DNA from 3 places in the Erwinia pyrifoliae DSM 12163 genome. Region 1 is predicted to be linked to each of the others. Evidence: predicted binding sites of a transcription regulator. Region 1 holds the regulator's gene; each other region holds the start of a gene.

The links. The regulator CRP, encoded in region 1, controls carbon source genes, mostly activating them, when cyclic AMP is high. The targets are predictions, from matches to a motif close to ATGTGANNNNNNTCACAT.
Region 2: a site for CRP is predicted at 4,100-4,117, ahead of epd (erythrose-4-phosphate dehydrogenase). Genes of this name have one in related genera too.
Region 3: a site for CRP is predicted at 5,120-5,137, ahead of msrB (peptide-methionine (R)-S-oxide reductase MsrB). Genes of this name have one in related genera too.

The regions. Positions count from the first base shown of each region.
Region 1 is NC_017390.1:3,698,670-3,706,440, reverse strand. It holds gene EPYR_RS16925 (YccS/YhfK family putative transporter) at 1-1,452, opposite strand, end outside; gene crp (cAMP-activated global transcriptional regulator CRP) at 1,513-2,145, opposite strand; gene EPYR_RS16915 (OsmC family protein) at 2,511-2,918, shown strand; gene EPYR_RS16910 (phosphoribulokinase) at 2,955-3,824, opposite strand; gene EPYR_RS16905 (YheU family protein) at 3,932-4,150, opposite strand; gene EPYR_RS16900 (hydrolase) at 4,150-5,166, opposite strand; gene EPYR_RS16895 (LysE family translocator) at 5,228-5,830, shown strand; gene tauA (taurine ABC transporter substrate-binding protein) at 6,030-7,007, shown strand; gene tauB (taurine ABC transporter ATP-binding subunit) at 7,022-7,771, shown strand, end outside.
Region 2 is NC_017390.1:3,261,126-3,268,896, forward strand. It holds gene mscS (small-conductance mechanosensitive channel MscS) at 1-325, opposite strand, end outside; gene fbaA (class II fructose-bisphosphate aldolase) at 507-1,586, opposite strand; gene pgk (phosphoglycerate kinase) at 1,669-2,832, opposite strand; gene epd (erythrose-4-phosphate dehydrogenase) at 2,854-3,900, opposite strand; gene tkt (transketolase) at 4,175-6,166, opposite strand; gene loiP (metalloprotease LoiP) at 6,452-7,204, shown strand; partial or broken gene EPYR_RS21170 (LysE family translocator) at 7,287-7,771, opposite strand, start outside.
Region 3 is NC_017390.1:1,855,992-1,863,762, reverse strand. It holds gene EPYR_RS08270 (NAD(P)H nitroreductase) at 1-425, opposite strand, end outside; gene sppA (signal peptide peptidase SppA) at 618-2,474, shown strand; gene ansA (asparaginase) at 2,597-3,610, shown strand; gene pncA (bifunctional nicotinamidase/pyrazinamidase) at 3,618-4,232, shown strand; gene EPYR_RS08250 (YeaC family protein) at 4,304-4,582, opposite strand; gene msrB (peptide-methionine (R)-S-oxide reductase MsrB) at 4,592-5,002, opposite strand; gene gapA (glyceraldehyde-3-phosphate dehydrogenase) at 5,341-6,336, shown strand; gene EPYR_RS08235 (D-hexose-6-phosphate mutarotase) at 6,450-7,328, shown strand; gene EPYR_RS08230 (aldo-keto reductase family protein) at 7,508-7,699, opposite strand.

The DNA.
Region 1 (7,771 bases):
CAATAAGAAGCTCTCCCCGTTCAGCGACAAAAGCTGGAGAGAATAAACCGCCGTTACCGTAAAGCCCACCGTCGCCCAACCGTAGAACTTGCGTAAAATCAGGTAACTGACCAGGGTGATGGCCAGCATCACCAGTAATGTCATTGACTCAGGAGCATGCAGGCGCAGGGCCAGTGCGGCAACCGCCAGCCCGGCCAGGGTGCCGAGCGCCCGGTGCTGGATGCGCACCCGGGTGGCACTGTAGCCGTTCAGGCTGACAAACATCATGGTCATCAGTATCCAGTACGGCTTCGGCATAGCCAAAAACAGCGCCAGCGTACTGGCAAAGGTCAACATCACCGCATAGCGTGCGGCGGTGCGCAAAGCGGTAGATTTAAGCGAAAGGTAGCTTTTCAGCGCCGGCAGCAGCGGCAGGCGGCGCTGACGGTCGGCCATCAAATCGCGGCGGTAAAGCGGGCGTTGAGTGCGCAGCACGCGCGCAATACGGCTGAAATGGTAGTAGCAAAAATGACCGACCGGATTATCCGGATGCTGATGGACTACCTTCTCCAGCGCTTCCAGCGGCTGCTCCATCTCAAAACGTTTGGGGAAGCGGTGATACAGGATATCGTCAGCCAGCTCGCGCAGACGGGCGGCGATACGCTGCGCATTCCAGCGGATCACCGCCTCGGCGTGGCTCAGGCGCACCAGTTTTTGCACGTCTTCCGGCTGATGCAGGCTGACGGCGATGTGCTCCTGCAGGTCAAGCGCCACCTGGAAAGCGCGCGTCAAAGGCTGGTAGTGCTGGTTGCGGTTGGCTGCCAGCATATGAATTTGCTGGTAACAGGTAGTGATGAGGTCGACGGCCTTTTGCTGGCGGGCAAACAGCGGCGGCATGGCGGTTGAGGGATCGTTCAACTGATTTAAATGGCGATACTTTGCCTCGCAGTAGTCAGCCAGCTCGCGATATAGCAGGCTGAGCGTTTCGCGCATCGGCTGCTCTTTCCACAGCCAGAACCAGAACCAGTTAAATACGCCGTACCAGATGGTGCCCAGGATATACAGTAACGGAGGCTGCCACATCGGCACTTTCCCCGCGAGGCTAAGGGTGAAGATGGCGGCAATCAGCGAGGCGGGCATCAGGCGGGCATGCAGCGGGCCGATCTCGCCGGTAACCCCCAGCAGCATCGCCATCAGCAGCAGGATCAGCGGCAGCGGGATCCCCTGGGCGCCGGCATACTGGATAATAAAACTGCTGCCGGCGAACAGGCCTCCGCCCACCATCAGGCGTTTAAAGAAGTGTTTATGCGGCGTATCCAGCCCGGCATTGTTGCAGCAGGCGGGAACCAGTGAGAACAGCAGACCTTTCTGTAAATCTCCCAGCAGCCAGCCAAGTGCAACCGGCAAACACAGCACCAGCGTTTGCCGCAGTGCGTAGTTAACTTCAGGTTGATAAATGATTCTGCGCCACATCAGCCGCACCAAATAGAAAAAGGCGCGACAGAGGCTGGCGCGCCGTGGGTTCAGGGGCGATTAACGCGTGCCGTAAACGACGATGGTTTTACCGTGTGCGGAGATCAGGTTTTGATCTTCCAGCATTTTCAGTATACGACCGACCGTTTCGCGCGAGCAGCCAACAATCTGGCCGATCTCCTGACGGGTGATTTTGATCTGCATCCCGTCCGGGTGCGTCATTGCATCGGGCTGTTTTGCCAGGTTCAGCAGCGTCTGGGCAATGCGTCCGGTCACATCAAGGAAAGCTAAATTACCCACTTTTTCCGAGGTGACCTGCAGGCGACGCGCCATCTGCGAAGACAGGCGCATCAGGATGTCAGGATTGACCTGGATCAGCTGACGGAATTTTTTGTAAGAGATTTCAGCCACTTCACAGGCTACTTTGGCACGTACCCAGGCACTGCGTTCCTGGCCCTCTTCAAAGAGGCCCAGCTCGCCGATAAAATCCCCCTGGTTGAGATAAGAGAGGATCATCTCTTTCCCTTCTTCATCCTTGATTAATACCGCTACTGAACCTTTAACGATGTAGTAAAGGGTTTCCGCCTTCTCACCCTGATGGATCAGCGTGCTTTTGGATGGATATTTGTGAATATGGCAATGGGACAGGAACCATTCGAGAGTAGGGTCTGTTTGCGGTTTGCCGAGAACCATTCGCTGTTATCCTCTGTTGTCATCTGGCCTGAATACATCCGGTTTACCACGCAGCAAGTGCCACGATCCCCTTGCTGCCGCACGTAAATATTGGGGATATACGGGGGGCTGAATCCCTGCCAGGCGTTGACATAGTCAAGCGTTCCGATAGGAAAAGACACGGGTCGCTCCGGGGCAAGCCGTATGCTGTCGTTTCGTTTTCACCAACATCATGATGCAGATGAAATTTACAGCCTCGTTTGTAGCACAGCTTGGGATGGCTGTCTTCTGTTGTCTCGCTTCAGCATAGTCAGAAAAAGAGAGCGTTGCCGTTTAAGTGACTGCGGCGTACTCTGCTGTAACTAAATGAATTGGAGGATGTTGTTATGCAGGCACGGGTTAAATGGGTTGAAGGGATGACGTTTTTGGGAGAATCCTCATCCGGCCATCAGGTGCTGATGGATGGTAATTCGGGCGATAAAGCACCAAGCCCGATGGAAATGGTGCTGATGGCCGTCGGCGGCTGCAGCGCCATAGACGTGGTTTCGATTTTGCAAAAGGGCCGCCACAGCGTGGCTGACTGCGAAGTAAAACTGACCTCAGAACGCCGCGAAGAGGCACCGCGTATCTTCACCCACATCAACCTGCACTTTATGGTCAGCGGAACCGCGCTGGCGGATAACGCGGTAGCGCGTGCGGTCGATCTCTCTGCGGAAAAATACTGCTCGGTGGCGATCATGTTGGGCAAGGGGGTGAAGATAAGTCACAGTTATGAAGTTATCGCACTGGCCTGATCCAGCCCCTTCGCTTAGCGGTGAAAGGAAAGAACGTCAGCCGATTTTCTTTCCTTCAATCAACCGCTTGACCAGCGGCCCCATAATCAGCTCCATCGCCAGCCCCATTTTGCCGCCCGGCACCACCAGGGTTTTGATATGTGAGATAAACGAACCCTGCAACATGGACAGCAGGTAAGGGAAATCGATATCTTCCAGCCCCTGAAAGTGGACAACCACGAAACTCTCATCCAAAGAAGGGATGCCACGGGCGGCAAACGGGTTGGAGGTATCCACGGTCGGAACGCGCTGGAAGTTAATATGGGTGCGTGAAAACTGCGGGGTAATAAAGTTGATGTAATCCTCCATGGATCGCACCACGGAATCCATCACCGCTTCGCGCGAGTGGCCGCGTTCGCTGGTATCGCGCACCAGTTTCTGGATCCACTCAAGGTTGACAATGGGCACCACGCCAACCAGCAGATCCACCTTGTCCGCCACGTTATGCTGCGGGGTGACAACGCCGCCGTGCAACCCCTCATAAAACAGCACGTCGGTCGGTTCCGCCAGCGGCTGCCACGGCGTGAAGGTGCCTGGCACCTGATTCCAGGGTACGGCTTCATCATAAGTATGCAGATACTTACGCGACTTTCCTTTACCGCTGCGACCATATTCGCTAAATGTGCGCTCCAGCAGTCCGAAATCATTTGCTTCCGGGCCAAAATAGCTAACGTGTTTACCCATATCGCGCGCTTTGCGGATTGCCATATCCATCTCCGGGCGGGTAAAGCGGTGAAAGCTGTCTCCTTCTACTTCCGCAGCATGCAGATCCAGCTGCTGGAAAATCTTCCTGAATGCCAGGCTGGTGGTGGTGGTTCCTGCCCCGCTGGAGCCGGTAACGGCGATAACCGGATGTTTAATCGACATGGCGAACAACTCCCTGAAAAAACGGGTGGGGCTGCATTGGTAACATGATTTGTCGATCTGTGTCACCCATGCAGCAGGTACAGCGATAAAATACAGGCAAAATGCGCTTAGCCGTGAAACTGGCCGCGCGGCATAATGTTGACCGACTCGTGCAGTTCAGACCACACCAGCACCACCTCGCCGCTGCTCAGCTGACGGCGAACATCGGCGACTTTCTGTTCCAGCGATCGCTCATGTTCGCCATAATCGGTGCCTTCGCGCAGCACAAAGGATTCAATCAGGTTATCAAGCGTTGCAGAATCGAGTTCTTTCCAGGGAATAATCATCAGTTGTCCAGCCAGGTGGTAAGCCATTGCGGAATGCGTTGCTCCAGCCACATTTGTGGGCTGCGCAGCGTTCCGCCTACAAAACCGACGTGCCCGCCATGCTGCGTCAGCTGATATTCAACGTTTGACGGCAGCAGGGCAGGATCGGGGATCACGTCAGCGGTCATAAAAGGGTCATCCTGTGCGTGAATGATCAGCAGCGGCTTACGCACACCGGGCAGCAGCGGCATGGCGCTGCTACGGCGGTAGTAGTCGCTGGCATCAATAAAGCCATGAGCGCGGGCGGTTATCGCATTATCGAAATCGCGCAGATGGCGCATGGATTCGAGCTGTGCCAGGTCGACGGGCAGCGCGCCTGGCCAGGCGCGCAGTTTACGCCGGGCATTCTGTTTCAGCAGGTTGAGCAGATAACGCTGATAAACGCGGGAAAAGCCCTGTTCCAGCCGCAGGCTACAGGGTTCCAGCATCAGCGGAGCGGAAACTGCCACCCCGGCGTCGAGCAGGCAGTTATCCCCCTGCTTGCCCATCAGGCAGGCCAGCATATTACCGCCCAGCGAGATGCCCACGGCAGCGGTAGGCCCCTGGCCCCATTCAGCGTGCAGCCACTGTAAAAAGTAGCTGGCATCATCGGTTTCGCCAGAGTGATAGATGCGGTTCAGGCGGTTGGGGACGCCGCTACAGCCGCGAAAGTGCATCACCACGCCCAGCCAGCCACGCGCTTTCCACGCCTGCAACAGGCCGTGCGCATAGGGGCTGTGAAAGCTGCCTTCCAGACCGTGGAACAGCACCACGCGCGGCTTATGGCGCGCCCGGGCCGGGTTTTCGCTCCAGGCCAGGTCAACAAAATCACCGTCCGGCAGCGTCAGCCGCTGCCAGTGCGGTTTTAGCGTCACCCGGCGGCGCACCAGGCGCGGCAGAAGGGTTTGCAGATGCGCATTGCTGGCACCCACCATCGGGCGAAATGGGTTTTCAGCCGGGCGATCAAAAATCATCGGGTCAGAGCTTGTCGGATCCATAACGTGCTGTTAGCTTCATCAGGTTGTTTATTATTTCCGGGGGGTGAGGAGCACCCGTTCTATGGAACTGAGTCTGTTTTTATCCATGTCAGGTTTTCTCTGGGTCGCTGCCATTACGCCCGGTCCTAATAATATGTTACTCACCGCCTCCGGCGCGAATTTTGGTTTCTTTCGCTCTCTGAGTTTACTGATTGGCATCATGATCGGCATGCAGGTCATGCTGCTGATGGTGGCGTTTGGCGTTGGCGGACTGATACTGCTTTATCCTTCCCTGCATCTGTTTCTCAAGGTGGCGGGCAGCGTTTATCTGCTGTGGCTGGCATGGAAAATTGGCAGCGCCGAATATGAAAAGCTGGATACCGACAAGACTCCGGCCGCGCGGATGCCGTTCTGGCAGGGTGGCCTGCTACAGCTCATCAATCCTAAGGCGTGGCTGATGGCGCTGGGGGCGGTGGCCAGCTTCAGCCTGGCGGGTGAAGCTTTTCGCGCCTCGGTGGTGGCGATCAGTATCGGCATGGCGCTGGTCAATGTGCTGTCCGGGCTTATCTGGTTAGGATTTGGTACGCTGATTGGCCGTATTCTGCGCAGTCGCCGCGCCTGGACGCTGTTTAATGTGTTTATGGGGTTACTGACCGCAGCTTGCGTCCTGTTGATTTGGCGCTAACGGCCCAATGGCATGCCTGAACATCAACCTGAAGCGCAAATGGAGCCTGATGCTGCTGATTGCCCTATTCCGGCAATCGAATGCGCAAATAGTACTAAGTAAATTTCGTTATAAAGAATAATTTTTAATTACTTTATCAGGACAGACACGCCCGGTTACAAAGGAGGCATACAGCCATTACCATTGAGCGGGACGTGCTATGACAGGTAAATTTGCGGTTTCAATTCTGGCGGCGGCACTGTCGCTAACGGCACCCGGCGCACAGGCGGTGAATGTCACCATCGCTTACCAGACTTCAGCGGAGCCAGCGAAAGTCGCACAGGCTGATGGCACCTTTGCCAAAGAGAGCGGGGCAAAAGTCGACTGGCGCAAATTCGACAGCGGTTCCGGCGTGGTGCGTGCGCTGGCTTCCGGCGATGTGCAGATTGGCAATATCGGCTCCAGCCCGCTGGCCGTGGCCGCAAGCCAGCAGGTGCCGATTGAGGTGTTCCTGCTGGCATCACAGCTGGGTAGCTCCGAAGCGCTGGTAGTAAAAAAAGAGATTAACCATCCGCAAGACCTGGTCGGTAAACGTATCGCCGTTCCCTTTATCTCCACCACCCATTACAGCCTGCTGGCAGCACTCAAACACTGGGGCATCAAGCCCGAACAGGTGCAAATCATCAATCTGCAACCCGCCGCCATTACCGCTGCCTGGCAGCGCGGCGATATTGATGGTGCTTACGTCTGGGCGCCATCCGTTAACCAGCTGGAGAAACAGGGAAAGGTGCTGACTGACTCATCCCGGGTGGCCAAATGGGGCGCGCCAACGCTTGACGTGTGGGTAGTGCGCAAGGATTTTGCCGAAAAACACCCTGAGGTGGTGACCGCTTTCGCCCGCAGCGCGCTGGCCGCGCAAAAAACCTATCTGGATAATCCGCAACAGTGGCTGAAGCAGGATGACTCTCTCCGCAAGCTGTCGCGTCTGAGCGGCGTTCCTGTGGCACAAGTTCCCGGACTGGTACAGGGGAATACCTATCTTAGCGCCGGGCAGCAGGTTGACCAGCTTAATGGCCCAGTTAATCGGGCGATAATCGACACCGCTAAATTTCTGAAAGAGCAGGGAAAAGTACCGCAAAACGCCAGCGACTACAGCCGCTTTGTCACTGACCGTTTCGTCAAACCGTTGGCACAGTAACAGGAGCGCCGCCGATGCTGTCTGTCTCTCATCTTCGCGCCAGCTATGCAGGACGGCTGGCATTACAGGATATCAACCTGACGATCGACAATGGTGAGCTGGTGGTGGTTCTCGGCCCGTCTGGCTGTGGCAAAACCACGCTGCTCAATCTGATCGCCGGATTTATCCCCGCTGACGGCGGCAGTATGACGCTGGACGGGCAGCCGGTCAGCGGGCCGGGTGCCGATCGCGGTGTGGTCTTTCAGCATGAGGGGCTGCTGCCGTGGCGCAACGTGCTGGATAACGTTGCTTTTGGCCTGCAGCTGGCCGGGGTAGAGAAAAACGCCCGTCGCGCCGTGGCGCAGCGCATGCTGAAAAAAGTGGGGCTGGAAGGGGCGGGGCGGCGTTTTATCTGGCAGCTTTCCGGCGGTATGCGCCAGCGTGTGGGCATTGCCAGAGCGCTGGCGGCAGACCCGCGCCTGCTGCTGCTGGATGAACCCTTCGGCGCGCTGGACGCGTTTACCCGCGAACAAATGCAGGAGCTGTTATTACGGCTGTGGCGTGACAGCGGCAAACAGATCCTGCTGATCACCCATGATATTGAAGAAGCGGTATTTCTCGCCAGCGAGCTGATCCTGCTGTCGCCGGGGCCGGGGCGCATCGTGGAGCGGCTGGTGCTAGACTTTGGTCGCCGCTATGCGGCCGGAGAAGCCTGCCGGTCGATTAAGTCCGACCCGGCATTTATTGAACGGCGTGAATATGTCCTCAGCCGGGTGTTTCAGCAG
Region 2 (7,771 bases), 440 kb from region 1:
GCGCAAAGGCAAAACCAGCGGCAGCCAGCGCCGCAATCACCGATGCGGTTTGTACACCCACACGCCCTAAGGCCGCGATCAGGGTAAAAGCAATAATGCCATAACGTACCAGACCGGAAAGGAAATCAGCTACGGTGGGGTCGATATGGCGTGCGATCAGCAGTTTATTAACGGTTTTGGCAATAAAACGCGCCGCCATCATGCCAACAATGACGATAACAATCGCCGCGACAATATTCACGACATAGCCAAGCAGTTGCGCCTGGTTCCTCACCAGCCAGCTCCCGGCGTTATTGATACCGTCTACCACATTCAAATTATCCATTTCCCTGTCCTGTTGTTAGCCCAATAAGGGCGTTCAAATTCTTGCCGCGATCGCGACAAACGCTGGAGTAAGGGTAAAACAATAAAGTGAGAAGTGCCAAGTAAGTAGCGAGATTGATTGTATTTTCTGCTAAAAGGCGAAAAAAAAGGCCCGTATGGGCCTTTTTTGCAGGATAAGCTAATTACAGCACGTCGATAGCATTCAGTTCTTTAAATGCCTGTTCCAGACGAACGATCATTGAAGCCTGGGAAGCGCGCAGCCATACGCGCGGGTCGTAAAACTTCTTGTTCGGCTTATCAACGCCTTCCGGGTTACCCAGCTGCGCCTGAAGATAGCCTTCGTTCTTTTTATAGTACTGCAGGATGCCGTCCCAGGTTGCCCACTGGGTATCGGTATCGATGTTCATTTTGATCACGCCGTAGCTGATTGATTCCTGAATCTCAGCGGCTGATGAACCTGAACCACCGTGGAACACGAAGTCCAGCGCGTTATGCTCAAGGTTGTGTTTCTTGCTGACGAACTCCTGAGAGTCGCGCAGGATGGTCGGGGTCAGTTTCACGTTGCCTGGCTTGTATACGCCGTGTACGTTACCGAAAGACGCTGCAATGGTGAAACGCGGGCTGATTTTGCTCAGTTCGGTGTAAGCGTAGTCCACGTCTTCTGGCTGGGTGTAGAGTGCAGAAGCGTCCATATGGCTGTTGTCAACGCCGTCTTCTTCCCCACCGGTGCAGCCCAGTTCGATTTCCAGGGTCATGTCGATTTTCGCCATGCGCGCCAGGTACTTACTGGAAATCTCGATGTTCTCTTCCAGAGACTCTTCAGACAGGTCAATCATGTGAGAAGAGAACAGTGGCTTACCGGTTTTGGCGAAGTGTTCTTCACCCGCGTCCAGCAGACCGTCGATCCACGGCAGTAGTTTCTTCGCGCAGTGGTCAGTATGCAGGATCACCGGCACACCGTAGTGCCCGGCCATCAGGTGTACGTGATGTGCACCAGAGATGGCACCGAAAATGGCAGCAGCCTGTGGCTGGTCTGATTTCAAACCTTTGCCGGCAATAAAGCCTGCACCGCCGTTAGAGAACTGGATGATGACCGGCGATTTTACTTTCGCAGCGGTTTCCAGCACGGCATTGATGGAGTCAGTACCTACACAGTTAACAGCAGGCAGGGCGAATTTATTTTCTTTCGCCACTTTGAAGATCTTCTGCACGTCGTCACCGGTGACAACGCCTGGTTTTACGAAATCGAAAATTTTAGACATGTTAGCTTGTCCTGTTTTTGTCGGTCGTTTAAATGGAGTCTGTGAAATCAATCAGGCGGGGAAATTCGCCCCGCCACAGGGTTTACTGTTTTGCACGCTCTTCCAGCATGGCAACCGCCGGCAGAACTTTACCTTCTACAAATTCGAGGAAGGCACCGCCACCGGTAGAGATATAGGAGATTTTATCTTCGATACCAAACAGGTCAATGGCTGCCAGCGTATCACCACCGCCAGCAATGGAAAATGCATCGCTGTCTGCAATCGCATTGGCGACGATTTCAGTCCCTTTACGGAAGTTAGGGAATTCAAATACGCCTACCGGACCGTTCCACAGAATAGTTTTAGCATTTTTCAGCAGGTTAGCCATTGCCAGTGCGGTTTCGTCACCGAAGTCCATAATCTCTTCGTTATCCTGAACTTCAGAGACTTTCTTCACGGTAGATGGCGCAGTTTCAGAGAATTCCGTGCCTACGCGTGAATCAACCGGAACCGGAATACCGTATTCATCACGCAGTTTTTTCGCCGCATCAACAAAATCTGGCTCATAGAGGGATTTACCGACGTTGTTCTCAATGGCAACGAAGGTATTAGCGATGCCGCCGCCGACAATCACGGTGTCGGCAATCTTGACCAGTGAGTTGAGCACGTCGAACTTGGTAGAAACTTTCGAGCCCCCCACTACTGCCACCATCGGGCGTGCCGGGCTTTTCAGCGCTTTACCTAAGGCTTCCAGCTCAGCCGATAGCAGCGGCCCTGCACAGGCGACCGGAGCAAACTTGCCCACGCCGTGGGTAGAAGCCTGCGCGCGATGCGCGGTGCCGAAAGCATCCATCACAAAGATGTCGCACAGCGCGGCATATTTTTTAGAGAGGGTTTCGTCGTCTTTCTTTTCGCCTTTGTTAAAGCGCACGTTCTCCAGCACCACCAGCTTGCCGACAGCCAGCTCAACGCCATCAAGGTAGTCTTTTGCCAGTGAGACGTTATCTGCACCCAGCTTTTCTTTCAGGTAGTTAACTACTGGCAGCAGAGAGAACTCTTCGCTGTATTCGCCTTCGGTCGGGCGGCCCAGGTGGGAAGTCACCATCACTTTAGCGCCCTGCTTCAGCGCCGCTTCAATAGTCGGCAGAGAAGCGCGAATACGTGCATCTGACGTCACTTTCCCTTCTTTTACCGGCACGTTCAGATCGGCACGGATCAGAACACGTTTACCCGCAAGATCCAGATCGGTCATCTTAATTACAGACATGGTGAACCCTCTCGTTGATTCTCAAAGTTTTATTGACGCAGCCGCGTCCTGGCTGAAACCGCTGGTGGCCATCGCTAACGTAGTATCGATCATGCGGTTAGCAAAGCCCCATTCGTTGTCACACCAGACTAAAGTTTTAATCAGGTGCTGACCGCTGACCCGGGTCTGGGTGCCATCAACGATGGCACTGTGCGGATCGTGATTAAAATCAATAGAGACTAACGGTAATTCCGTGTAGTCAACTATACCACTAAATGCCCCCACCGACGCACTGTGCAGCAGGGCGTTGACCTCGCAGGCTTTCACCGCATCACGTACGCTGACGCTGAGATCGATCGCCGTCACGTTGATCGTCGGTACGCGCACCGCGATCGCTTCAAAGCGATCGTTAAATTTTGGAAATATTCGGGTTATGCCGGCGGCCAGACGCGTGTCGACCGGAATAATCGACTGGCTGGCGGCGCGGGTACGGCGCAAATCCGGGTGATAAGCATCTATCACCTGCTGGTCGTGCATCGCCGAATGAATGGTGGTGACCGTACCCGATACTATTCCCCAGGCATCATCCAGCAGTTTGATTATCGGAATAATGCAGTTGGTGGTACAGGAGGCATTTGATACCAGCAGATGCTCTGGCAGCAGCTCTTTTTCATTGACGCCATACACCACCGTCGCATCCAGATCGTGGTCGCCCGGGTGCGAAAACAACACTTTACGTGCACCCGCCTGCAGATGGGCCTCTCCGTCGGCACGGCTGCCGTACACTCCGGTGCAGTCGAGCACGATATCGACATTCAGCTCGCGCCACGGCAGGTGGTGAATCTCCGGAACATGCAGCAGACGAATAGTGTCATCACCGACCGTCAGCAGGTCGCGCTCCTGGCGGACGTCCCAGGCAAAACGCCCGTGGCTGGTATCGTATTTCAACAGATGCGCCATCCCGGCCGCATCAGCCAGTTCGTTGATAGCCACCACCGTAATCTCAGCCCGTCGCCCGGTTTCATATAGCGCACGTAAAACATTGCGGCCAATACGACCAAAACCATTAATGGCAATGCGAACGGTCATAACACTCCAAATCTGAATTCATCTTGAAATCGGACAATTAGCCTGAGCCAGCAGTCAGAATTTGTACAGAAAATTTTTGCGCTAAGGCATTGAGCACTGACGTCAATGACCGACGTACAAAAGCAAACTGAAACGCTTCAGCCAGAGTAATAGAAGTGAGGAATAATGGGAACGACTGGGGTCAATTGTGGCGCGTAACTTTGGATCTACGTCACAAAATTAGCTCTTACAGCGCGGAAACGGGCGGATCGTCGATCCGCCCGCTCATACAGCGTTACAGCAGTTCTTTCGCTTTGGCGACCACGTTATCCACGGTGAAGCCGAACAGTTCAAACAGCTTCTCTGCCGGGGCCGACTCGCCGAAGCCGGTCATGGCAACGATAGCCCCGTTCAGACCGGTATATTTGAACCAGTAATCAGCGATACCTGCCTCAATCGCCACGCGGGCGCTGACAGCTTTCGGCAACACCGATTCACGATAAGCCGCATCCTGCTTATCGAAGGCGTCGGTAGACGGCATGGAAACCACACGCGCTTTACGCCCTTCAGCAGTCAGTTTGTCATAAGCCGCAACCGCCAGTTCCACTTCAGAACCGGTAGCGATAAAGATCACTTCCGGTGTTCCCGCACAATCTTTCAGTACATAGGCACCACGGGCTACGTTCGCCAGCTGTTCAGCGGTACGTTCCTGCTGCGTCAGGTTCTGGCGCGAAAGGATCAGCGCCGTTGGGCCGTCATGGCGTTCAATGGCATATTTCCACGCAATCGCGGATTCAACCTGGTCGCACGGACGCCAGGTGCTCATGTTTGGCGTCACGCGCAGGCTTGCCAGCTGTTCAACCGGCTGGTGTGTCGGGCCATCCTCACCCAGCCCGATTGAGTCATGGGTATAAACCATTATCTGACGAATTTTCATCAGTGCGGCCATACGCACCGCGTTTCGCGCATACTCAACAAACATCAGGAAGGTCGCCGTATAAGGCAGGAAACCACCGTGCAGAGTAATGCCGTTAGCGATAGCGGTCATACCGAATTCGCGCACGCCGTAGTGAATATAGTTACCCGCTGCGTCTTCGTTGACAGGCCTGGAGCCGGACCACATAGTCAGATTACTTGGGGCCAGGTCAGCGGAACCGCCCAGGTACTCTGGCAGCAGTTTACCAAAAGCTTCGATAGCGTTCTGCGAGGCTTTACGGCTGGCGATTTTCGCCGGATTAGCCTGCAGTTGCTCAACGAACTTCTGCGATTCAGCAGCCCAGTTAGCCGGCAATTCGTTTTTGATACGGCGTTTAAACTCTTCAGCCAGCTCCGGGAAAGCCTGAGCATAGGCTGCAAACTTGTCGTTCCAGGTCGCTTCTTTGGCCTGACCGGCTTCTTTCGCATCCCACTGCGTGTAGATATTCTGAGGGATCTCAAACGGCGCGTGGTTCCAGCCCAGCTGCTTACGGGTCAGGGCAATTTCTTCGTCTCCCAGCGGTGCACCGTGAGAATCATGCGTACCGGCTTTATTCGGCGAACCAAAACCGATAACGGTTTTGCACATCAGCAGGGAAGGCTTATCGCTAACCGCTTTGGCTTCTTCAATCGCTTTTTTGATCTCATCCGCATCGTGGCCGTCCACGCCGCGCACAACGTGCCAGCCGTAAGACTCGAAGCGTTGCGCCGTATCGTCGGTGAACCAGCCGTCAATATGGCCATCAATGGAGATACCGTTGTCGTCATAGAAAGCCACCAGCTTGCCCAGCTTGAGCGTTCCCGCCAGCGAGCAGACTTCGTGGGAGATGCCTTCCATCATGCAGCCGTCACCCATAAACACGTAAGTGTTATGGTCAACCACGTCATGGCCCGGACGATTAAACTGTGCCGCCAGCGTGCGTTCCGCAATCGCCATACCGACCGCGTTAGCGATGCCCTGGCCCAGAGGCCCGGTGGTGGTTTCAACGCCCACGGTATAACCGTATTCCGGGTGGCCAGGGGTTTTGGAATGCAGCTGACGGAAGTTAGCCAGTTCGCTAATCGGCAGATCGTAGCCGCTGAGATGCAACAGGCTGTAGATCAGCATAGAGCCGTGGCCGTTTGACAGCACGAAGCGGTCGCGGTCAGCCCACTGCGGGTTGGTTGGGTTATGATTGAGGAATTCACGCCACAGCACTTCGGCGATATCAGCCATGCCCATTGGCGCGCCAGGGTGGCCGGATTTGGCTTTTTGCACCGCATCCATACTCAATGCGCGAATGGCGTTGGCAAGCTCTTTGCGAGAAGACATTTTCTACTCCAGGTCGGATTTAACGCTTCGCCTCCTTAACCTATTGTAATTAATGAGTTATAGGGCAAAGCCGAAGGGAAGTCGACCATCAATGTACATGAAATACGGGTAACATGTACATGGCGCTGGCGGTAAAAAAAATCACATAACTTGCCGTTTGGCTACAAGACGACTATGCAATCAGGGCAACAAACGTTATAACCGCCTTTCGCCGGGGCTAATCCGCCGACGAGACATAACAACATTGTGTTTTTACTCATTTGTTACCTTAATGGATAAACTGGAATGAAGAAACGTATCACTTGTATCGCGCTGGCGCTGACTGGCTTACTTTCCGGCTGTCAAAATTTTGACAGCAATGCCCTGATGCAGTCTGGCAGCCAGGCCTGGCAGGCCGCTACCCTTAGCGATGCGCAGGTTAAAGAGTTGAGCGACAAGTCCTGCCAGCAGATGGATAGCGAGGCACAAATTGCCCCTGACAGCAGCCCCTATGCACAACGCCTGAAAAAAATCTCCGCAGCGCTCGGGGATAACATCAACGGCACCCCGGCCAACTATAAAGTTTATCTGACTAAGGACGTCAACGCATGGGCGATGGCGAACGGCTGCATCCGCGTATATAGCGGCCTGATGGATTTGATGAGCGATAACGAAGTTGAAGGTGTGCTGGGCCACGAAATGGGCCACGTTGCGCTGGGTCACTCACGTAAAGCCATGCAGCTGGCCTGGGCTACCACTGCCGTGCGCAGCGCTGCCGCCTCCGTTGGCGGGGTTACCGCTTCGCTGTCGCAGTCACAGCTGGGCGATCTGGGTGAGAAGCTGGTAAACGCTCAGTTCTCACAGGGCCAGGAATCCCAGGCTGATGACTACTCTTTCGACCTGCTGAAAAAACGCAATATCAATCCACAGGGGCTGGTCACCAGCTTTGATAAACTGGCGAAGCTGGAAGGCACCCACGCCAGCAGCATGTTTGACTCGCACCCGTCCTCACAGGCGCGTGCTGACCATATTAAGCAGCGTATCGCCGCTGGCAAGTAAGATCGGTCAGGGGCGGGTAAAAACGCCCCGTATAGTCATTTAAAATAATAAATGCGTTTTCGAAAAATATTTGACTCATACACTAACCAAACATTGAAAACATTGACTTAACAATAAAAATAACACCTATAACTAAAAGCAAAGAACCGGTTAAAAACTCAATCCTGTTGCGAATACTTTCATCTTTGGCTAATTTGTATAGTTTTCCAATCAAACTAACAAACGCGACCCACCAAACAACACCAACCAAGATATCAATGATACCTAAAGTAATAACCTGAGAGATAACGTTGCCTTTTTCACTGACAAATTGGGGGAGTATACTAATAAAGAAAATAGCCACTTTGGGATTTAAAATATTCGCAGTCAGCCCACTAATAAAAGCCCCTTTGTTAGCTTTTTGCAGAGAATCTCCGTCAACGTTACTATCACCATTAAAATATAATTCTTTTAAAGATCAAAAGCCAATCCATGCAACATATATCCCGCCAAGAATCTGGATAATATAAAATGCATTCTTCGATGCAAGAAAAATAGCTGAAGCACCAATGACAGCCAGAATCATGT
Region 3 (7,771 bases), 1.8 Mb from region 1:
ACCGGCTCTGCCTCTGTCCAGGCTCCGCTACGCCAGATACCGTTAAACCCCTGCGCGGCGGCGGCCATTTGCATCGCCATAACGGCGCATCCGGCGGAAACCACTTGCTCCCAGCGCGGTACTTTAGGATGGTCTTCACAATGTGCCACCACGGTAATGATCATCGGCGCACGATATGGCGCAAGCCGCGCTTTCTCAATGGCTTTTTCATCCAGCCGTGCATCACACGACAGTTTTTCCAGCAGCGCGCTAAAGCGGTCACGTCCTTCATTCTCGATAATGATAAAGCGCCAGGGCTTTAGTGTGCCGTGATCCGGCGCGCGCTGGCCTGCACGCAAAATATTCTCCAATGCTTCACCTGCCGGGGCTGGCTCAGCCAGACGGGATGCAGAGCGGCGGTTGATCAGTAATTCCAAAGCATCCATAGCACCCTCCTGATAATCGTTGTCTCAGGCAGAAACTAGCACAGGATGATGTTTTGTTACAGCATTGCACTTTTTCCTGCTGACAATTCCGCCCCTGATAATTAGGATGTTAGCCATTACTGCCCGGTTTAGCGGATGCCAAGTGGCAATGATCCTCCGCACCGGGCATTTCATTGCCATTATGGAGAGTCTATGCGCGTGTTATGGCGGATTATCGCTACTATCTTTAAGTGGACGTGGCGGATGCTGAACTTCGTTCGCGAATTTGTGCTTAACCTGTTCCTGATCCTGCTGATTGTGGTCGCCCTGGGGCTTTGGTTCCAGTTACATAATGCCGGCACGCCGGCTGCGACGCAAAAAGGCGCGCTGGTCGTCAACCTGAGTGGTGCGGTGGTGGACAAACCGTCCGTCAGCAATAAATTCAGCAAGATTGGCCGCCAGCTGTTAGGTGCCAGCAGTGGCCGCCTTAAGGAAAACTCGCTGTTTGACGTGGTAGACGCCATTCGCCAGGCAAAAGACGATACCAATATCACCGGTATGGTGCTCGACCTGCGTCACTTTGCCGGCGGAGATCAGCCATCGCTACAATATATCGGTAAGGCGCTGCGTGAATTCCGTGACGGCGGTAAACCCATCTTCGCCACCGGAGAGAGCTACAGCCAGGCACAATACTATCTTGCCAGCTTTGCTAACAAAATTTACCTCTCGCCGCAAGGTAACGTTGACCTGCATGGTTTCGCTACCAACAGACTGTATTATAAAACATTAATAGATAAGCTGAAAATCAGCTCTCATGTGTTCCGCGTGGGCACCTACAAGTCAGCGGTAGAACCTTTCCTGCGTGACAGTATGTCACCAGAGGCGCGTGATGCCGATGGTCGCTGGGTCGGGGAACTGTGGCAAAATTACCTGAATATGCTGGCCGCTAACCGTCAGATAACCGTCGTTCAGGTCTTCCCTGGCGCACAGGGCGTGCTGAACGGGCTACAAAAGCTCGGCGGGGATACCGCTCAGTACGCGAAAGAAAATAAGCTGGTGGATGAACTGGCGTCTTCGTCGCGGGTTGAACACGAGTTGGTCAAAACCTTCGGCTGGGATAAAGGAACGAACCATTATCGCGGTACCAGCATCTATGACTATCAGGTGAAGGCTAACGGCAGTAGCGACGGGAATGTGGCGGTCATATTGGCCAACGGCGCGATCATGGATGGCGAGGAAGCGCCGGGTAGCGTCGGCGCAGACACCACCGCACTGGAGATCCGAGCAGCGCGCCTTGATCCTAAAATTAAAGCCATCGTCTTCCGCGTTAACAGCCCTGGCGGCAGCGTGACGGCCTCCGAGACCATTCGTGAAGAGCTGGCTGCTGCGAAGGAAGCTGGCAAGCCTGTGGTGGTCTCTATGGGCGGTATGGCGGCTTCCGGAGGCTACTGGGTATCAACACCGGCCAATTACATCATTGCCAGCCCCAATACGCTGACCGGTTCGATTGGCATCTTCGGTGTCATCAACACCGTAGAAAGCTCACTGGACGCCATTGGCGTGCATACCGACGGCGTGGCAACTTCACCGCTGGCTGATGTGGCCAGCACCAAGGCGCTGCCGCCGGAAGTGCAGCAGATGATGCAATTGAGCATCGATAAGGGCTATCAGAACTTCATCGGCCTGGTGGCTAAATCACGTAACAAAACCAGCGAGGAGATTGACAAGATTGCTCAGGGGCATGTCTGGACCGGCAGTGACGCGAAGGCGAAGGGTCTGATAGATGCGCTGGGTGATTTTGATGATGCGGTGGCTAAAGCGGCAGAGCTGGCAAAACTCGACAAGCCACAACTGAGCTGGTATCAGGGCGAGCCAGGTTTGCTGGATATGTTGTTCAGCCAGGTAGACGTTTCGGCACATGCTGCGCTTCCAGCCACCCTGAAAGCCTATCTGCCTGCCCCGATGTTTGATGTTATCTCGGCAATGAAAAAACAACCGGGCCTGATGGATAATCTCAACGATCCGCAAAACCGCTATGCTTTTTGCCTGACCTGCGGAGAGGTGAAATAACGGGCAGCGTCGTACATCATTCCATTGTGTGACGTCACCTTAGCCCGGCCATCGCTGGTCGGGCTGCTTCCAACCCTGTTTACCATTATACTGCGCTCTTTGAGGCATTCCTGAGTTTACCAATGCAAAAGAAATCCATTTACGTCGCCTATACTGGCGGGACCATCGGCATGCAGCGCTCCGAGCATGGCTTTATTCCGGTTTCCGGCCATCTGCAGAAACAGCTGGCCAATATGCCCGAGTTTCACCGGCCAGAAATGCCTGATTTCACCATCCATGAATATCAGCCTTTGATTGATTCGTCAGATATGACGCCGCAAGACTGGCAGACCATCGCCGATGATATAAAGCAAAACTACGATCGCTACGACGGTTTTGTTATCCTGCACGGTACTGACACCATGGCGTTTACCGCCTCGGCTCTCTCATTTATGCTGGAAAACCTCGCCAGGCCGGTTATCGTGACAGGGTCACAGATACCGCTTGAACAGCTGCGTTCCGACGGGCAGCAGAATTTGCTGAATTCGTTATTCGTTGCCGCCAACTACCCGATTAATGAAGTCACGCTGTTTTTCAATAACACCCTGTATCGTGGCAACCGCACCACCAAGGCACATGCCGACGGTTTTAACGCTTTCGCCTCGCCCAATCTGCCACCGCTGCTGGAAGCGGGTATCCATATTCGTCGTCTCAATACCCCTCCGGCTCCTGCTGGCGAGGGTGAATTGGTGGTGCACCCGATCACCCCGCAGCCTATCGGGGTGGTTACCCTCTATCCCGGCATTTCGGCCGAAGTGGTGCGCAATTTTCTTCAGCAGCCGGTTAAAGCGCTGATCCTGCGCTCTTACGGCGTGGGTAACGCGCCACAGAATAAGGCGTTTCTTCAGGAGCTTAAAGACGCCACCGGGCGCGGCATCGTGGTGGTGAATCTGACCCAGTGTATCTCCGGCAAGGTCAATATGGGCGGTTACGCCACCGGAAATGCGTTGGCACATGCAGGTGTGGTGAGCGGCGCAGATCTGACCGTTGAAGCCACGCTGACCAAGCTGCACTACCTGCTGAGCCAGGATCTGACCAGCGATGAAATCCGCCAGCTGATGAAGCAGAATCTGCGTGGCGAACTGACCCCGGATTGAGGCAACCATGAGCATACGTCAGGCACTATTATTGATAGACCTGCAAAATGACTTTTGTCCCGGCGGGGCGTTGGCCGTCAGCGAAGGGGATCAGACCATTGCCGTCGCTAACCGCCTTGCTGCCGATTTCCAGCGGCGTGGCGAGACGGTGATCGCCACCCTCGACTGGCATCCTGCAGGGCATGGCAGTTTTGCCTCCAACGCCGGGACTATAGTGGGAACCCAGGGCGATTTAAACGGCTTACCCCAGATCTGGTGGCCGGATCATTGCGTGCAGCATAGCCACGGTGCGCAGCTGCATCCTTTGCTCGATCGCGCGGCAATCAGCCTGCTGGTGCACAAAGGTGAGAATGCAGAAATTGATAGCTACAGTGCATTTTATGATAATGGCCAGCGCCATCAGACGCTGTTACACGGCTGGCTGAGTGAGCTTGGCATTACTGCCCTGACCGTAATGGGCCTGGCGACCGATTACTGCGTGAAATTTAGCGTGCTGGACGCACTGGCTCTGGGCTACCGGGTGACGGTGGTGACAGCAGGCTGCCGGGGCGTTAATCTGCATCCTGACGACAGTGACAATGCCCTGCTATCTATGACTCAGGCAGGTGCGATCCTCATTTAACCCTGTGCAGGGCGGGGTCGGAACTGGCTGACCCCTCTTTGGCTGCGCTAACTCATCCCTGCAGGGATCATTTACTGGAGCCTGATGCGCGTCACCGCCTCGTCGCAGATGCCGAACTCCTCTTTCAGCTGCTTTTTGCTTTTCATCACTATCTCCCCGCCCTTTGCCACACTCATATGTTGCGGGTTGTCATTGTTTCGCGCCTGCCAGAGTAGCACCAGCTGCAGGCTATGCTCTTTTTGCTCCGGCGTCAGCGCAACGCCATCGGCCCATTTGCCGGTTTCTACGGCGGTGACCAGGCGCTGATACACCTCCGACGTCATGCCGGCGATCATTTCATCCAGTTCCATCATGACTCCTTAGCCCGGCGTTTTATTGCCATCGTCATCGGTAAAACTCAGCGAGGCTGAATTAACACAAAAGCGTTCGCCTGTTGGCTGCGGGCCATCCGGGAAAACATGGCCGAGATGCGCGTCACAACTGCCACAGCGGATTTCAATGCGCTGCATGCCGTGAGTGTTATCCTCCAGATAGCGGATAGCCTCGTCGCTGTAGGGCTGATAAAAGCTGGGCCAGCCGCAGCCAGAATCATATTTAGCCCCCGACAAGAACAGCGACGCCCGGCAAACCAGACAATGGTAAATGCCGTCGCTTTTGTTGTGCAGCAGCTTGCCGGAGTACGGAGGCTCGGTGCCACGCTGTTGCGTCACATAGTGCTGCATTTCAGTTAAGGCGTTTTCGGATGAAAAAGAGGTGTCTTCATTAGCCATATTCAACTCTCTGACCAGGTTAATCCGTCAATTACAACTCATATTCTAACAAACACTTAACAACGTCAGGTGGATTTTTTGTGATCGCCCGGCAAGCTTTTGTGGCCAGACTTAAAATTGTGATGCAGATCACCATTCAGAGCTTGCCCCCTTTAGAAAAGAACAAACTGCCCCAAAATCAGTCCTGCCATTCGTTAAGAAACCGGTTTTATGTTGAATAATTCCTGATCTCTGGTTGATTTGTCGCAACTATTGACACGATTCCGCTTGACGCCTGGTAAGGTTTTTGTAATTTTACAGCCAACCTTTTATTCACTATCAACAAGCTGGTGGAATATATGACTATCAAAGTAGGTATCAACGGTTTTGGCCGTATCGGTCGCATCGTTTTCCGTGCTGCTCAGGAACGTTCTGACGTAGAAATCGTTGCTATCAACGATCTGCTCGACGCAGAGTACATGGCTTACATGCTGAAGTATGACTCAACTCACGGGCGTTTTAACGGCACCGTAGAAGTCAAAGACGGCCATCTGGTTGTTAACGGCAAAACCATCCGTGTTACCGCTGAGCGCGATCCAGCGAACCTGAAGTGGGATGCGGCCGGCGTTGATGTGGTAGCTGAAGCAACCGGTATCTTCCTGACCGATGAGACGGCACGTAAACACATCGAAGCTGGCGCTAAGAAAGTGGTACTGACTGGCCCGTCTAAAGATGATACCCCGATGTTCGTCATGGGTGTGAACCACAAGGCTTACGCGGGTCAGGCTATCGTTTCTAACGCCTCCTGCACCACTAACTGCCTGGCACCGCTGGCGAAAGTCATCAACGATAAATTCGGTATTGTTGAAGCACTGATGACCACTGTTCACGCGACGACGGCGACCCAGAAGACCGTTGACGGCCCGTCTCACAAAGACTGGCGCGGCGGCCGTGGCGCATCGCAGAACATTATCCCTTCTTCTACCGGTGCTGCGAAAGCGGTAGGTAAAGTGATCCCTGAGCTAAACGGCAAACTGACCGGTATGGCGTTCCGCGTTCCTACTCCTAACGTTTCCGTTGTTGATCTGACTGCACGTCTGGAAAAGCCGGCGTCTTACAAAGAAATCTGTGACACGATTAAAGCGGCTGCCGAAGGTGAGTTGAAAGGTATTCTGGGCTACACCGAAGATGAAGTGGTTTCTACCGATTTCAACGGCGAAAAACTGACCTCTATCTTTGATGCTAAAGCCGGTATCGCCCTGAATGACAACTTTGTGAAACTGGTATCCTGGTACGACAACGAAACAGGTTACTCGAACAAGGTTCTGGATCTGATTGCTCACATCGCTAAATAAGTTATCAGCCGCATAAACTGGCAAGACTTAAGGCAGTTTAAGGCTGGATGTGGAACAAACCTGAGGGCGACGCATGTCGCCCTTTTTTGTCGCTTAATTCTGGAGGCTGTCTGATGAACGAGAACATATTCTCCCTGCCTGTGCTTAACCCGTTGACCCCCTACCTCTCACAGCGCCAGCTGGGCGAGTTACCGGTCATTGTCATCACCCATCCCAAAGTACGCGCGGCCGTTACCCTTCAGGGCGCCCAGCTGATTGCCTGGCAGCCCACGGGTGAAAAGCCCGTTATCTGGCTTAGCGATAAAACTCCTCTGCGTGACGGAAAAGCGATTCGCGGCGGTGTGCCTGTTTGTTGGCCCTGGTTTGGCCCGGCCGGCGAGCCGGCACATGGCTTTGCCCGTCATCTGCCCTGGGAGCTTTTTGCACATGATGAGAACGAACAGTGCGTCATGTTGACGCTGGTATTGAAAAGCAGCGAGAGAACCAGGAAGTTATGGCCACACGATTTTACCCTGTTTGCCCGGTTCCGCTTTGGCGAACACTGTGAGATTGAACTTGAAGCACATGGTGCATTTGAGTCAACTGCCGCACTGCACAGTTACTTCGCCGTGGCGGATATCGGCGGCGTTTCGGTCAGTGGCCTGGGGCCGGGTTATATTGATAAAGTCAAAGATGGGGTGACGGGAACGTCTGACGACGGCGTACAAACCTATCCTCAGCGCACCGACCGTACTTACACGCAGCCTGACGATTGCAGCGTCATTAGCGATAACAGCGGAGAGCGGGTGATTGAAGTGCATCACCATTACCACAGTGACGTTGTCACATGGAATCCGGGACCCGCGTTATCATGTAGCATGGCCGATATGGCCAATGACGGATATAAAACCATGGTTTGTGTCGAAACGGCGCATATCAGTCAGCCAATGATCAGCAGCGACGACAGGCCAGCCCGACTGGCAACCACCTTCAGGGTTCGTCGAAAAAAGTGAAGTTTGCCGGGCGTATACACAACCCAGCCCAATCCTGAGTGAATACGCCCCGGAATGCAGAAACTGTAGTGCCGTTAAGCCGCTAAGGCCGCCAGGGGAGTCAAACGATGTCCAGCGCCACCCTGGCCGCTGGTGGGGGGAATGCCTGATTAATCAGGGCCAATTCATCACGACGAAAATTAAGCATGCCCGGGGTAAAACGTTGATACCCGCCAGGCGCGGTCGTGCCGAACGTTCAGCGCGTTACCGACGACCTGTTCCGCACCGCCATCGGCATACATCTCTGCGCTGTTTGTCAGGGTAAGGCTCATCTCCAGCCCCGTTAATAAAGCGGCAACCTGCTGCTGAGGCTGTCCGGCATATTCCCCCATAAACCACGTTCCCAGCCGATAGCAGGCCGTGCTGCGCCGTCAGTGATGACAACCGGTAGACTCATCAGGCTC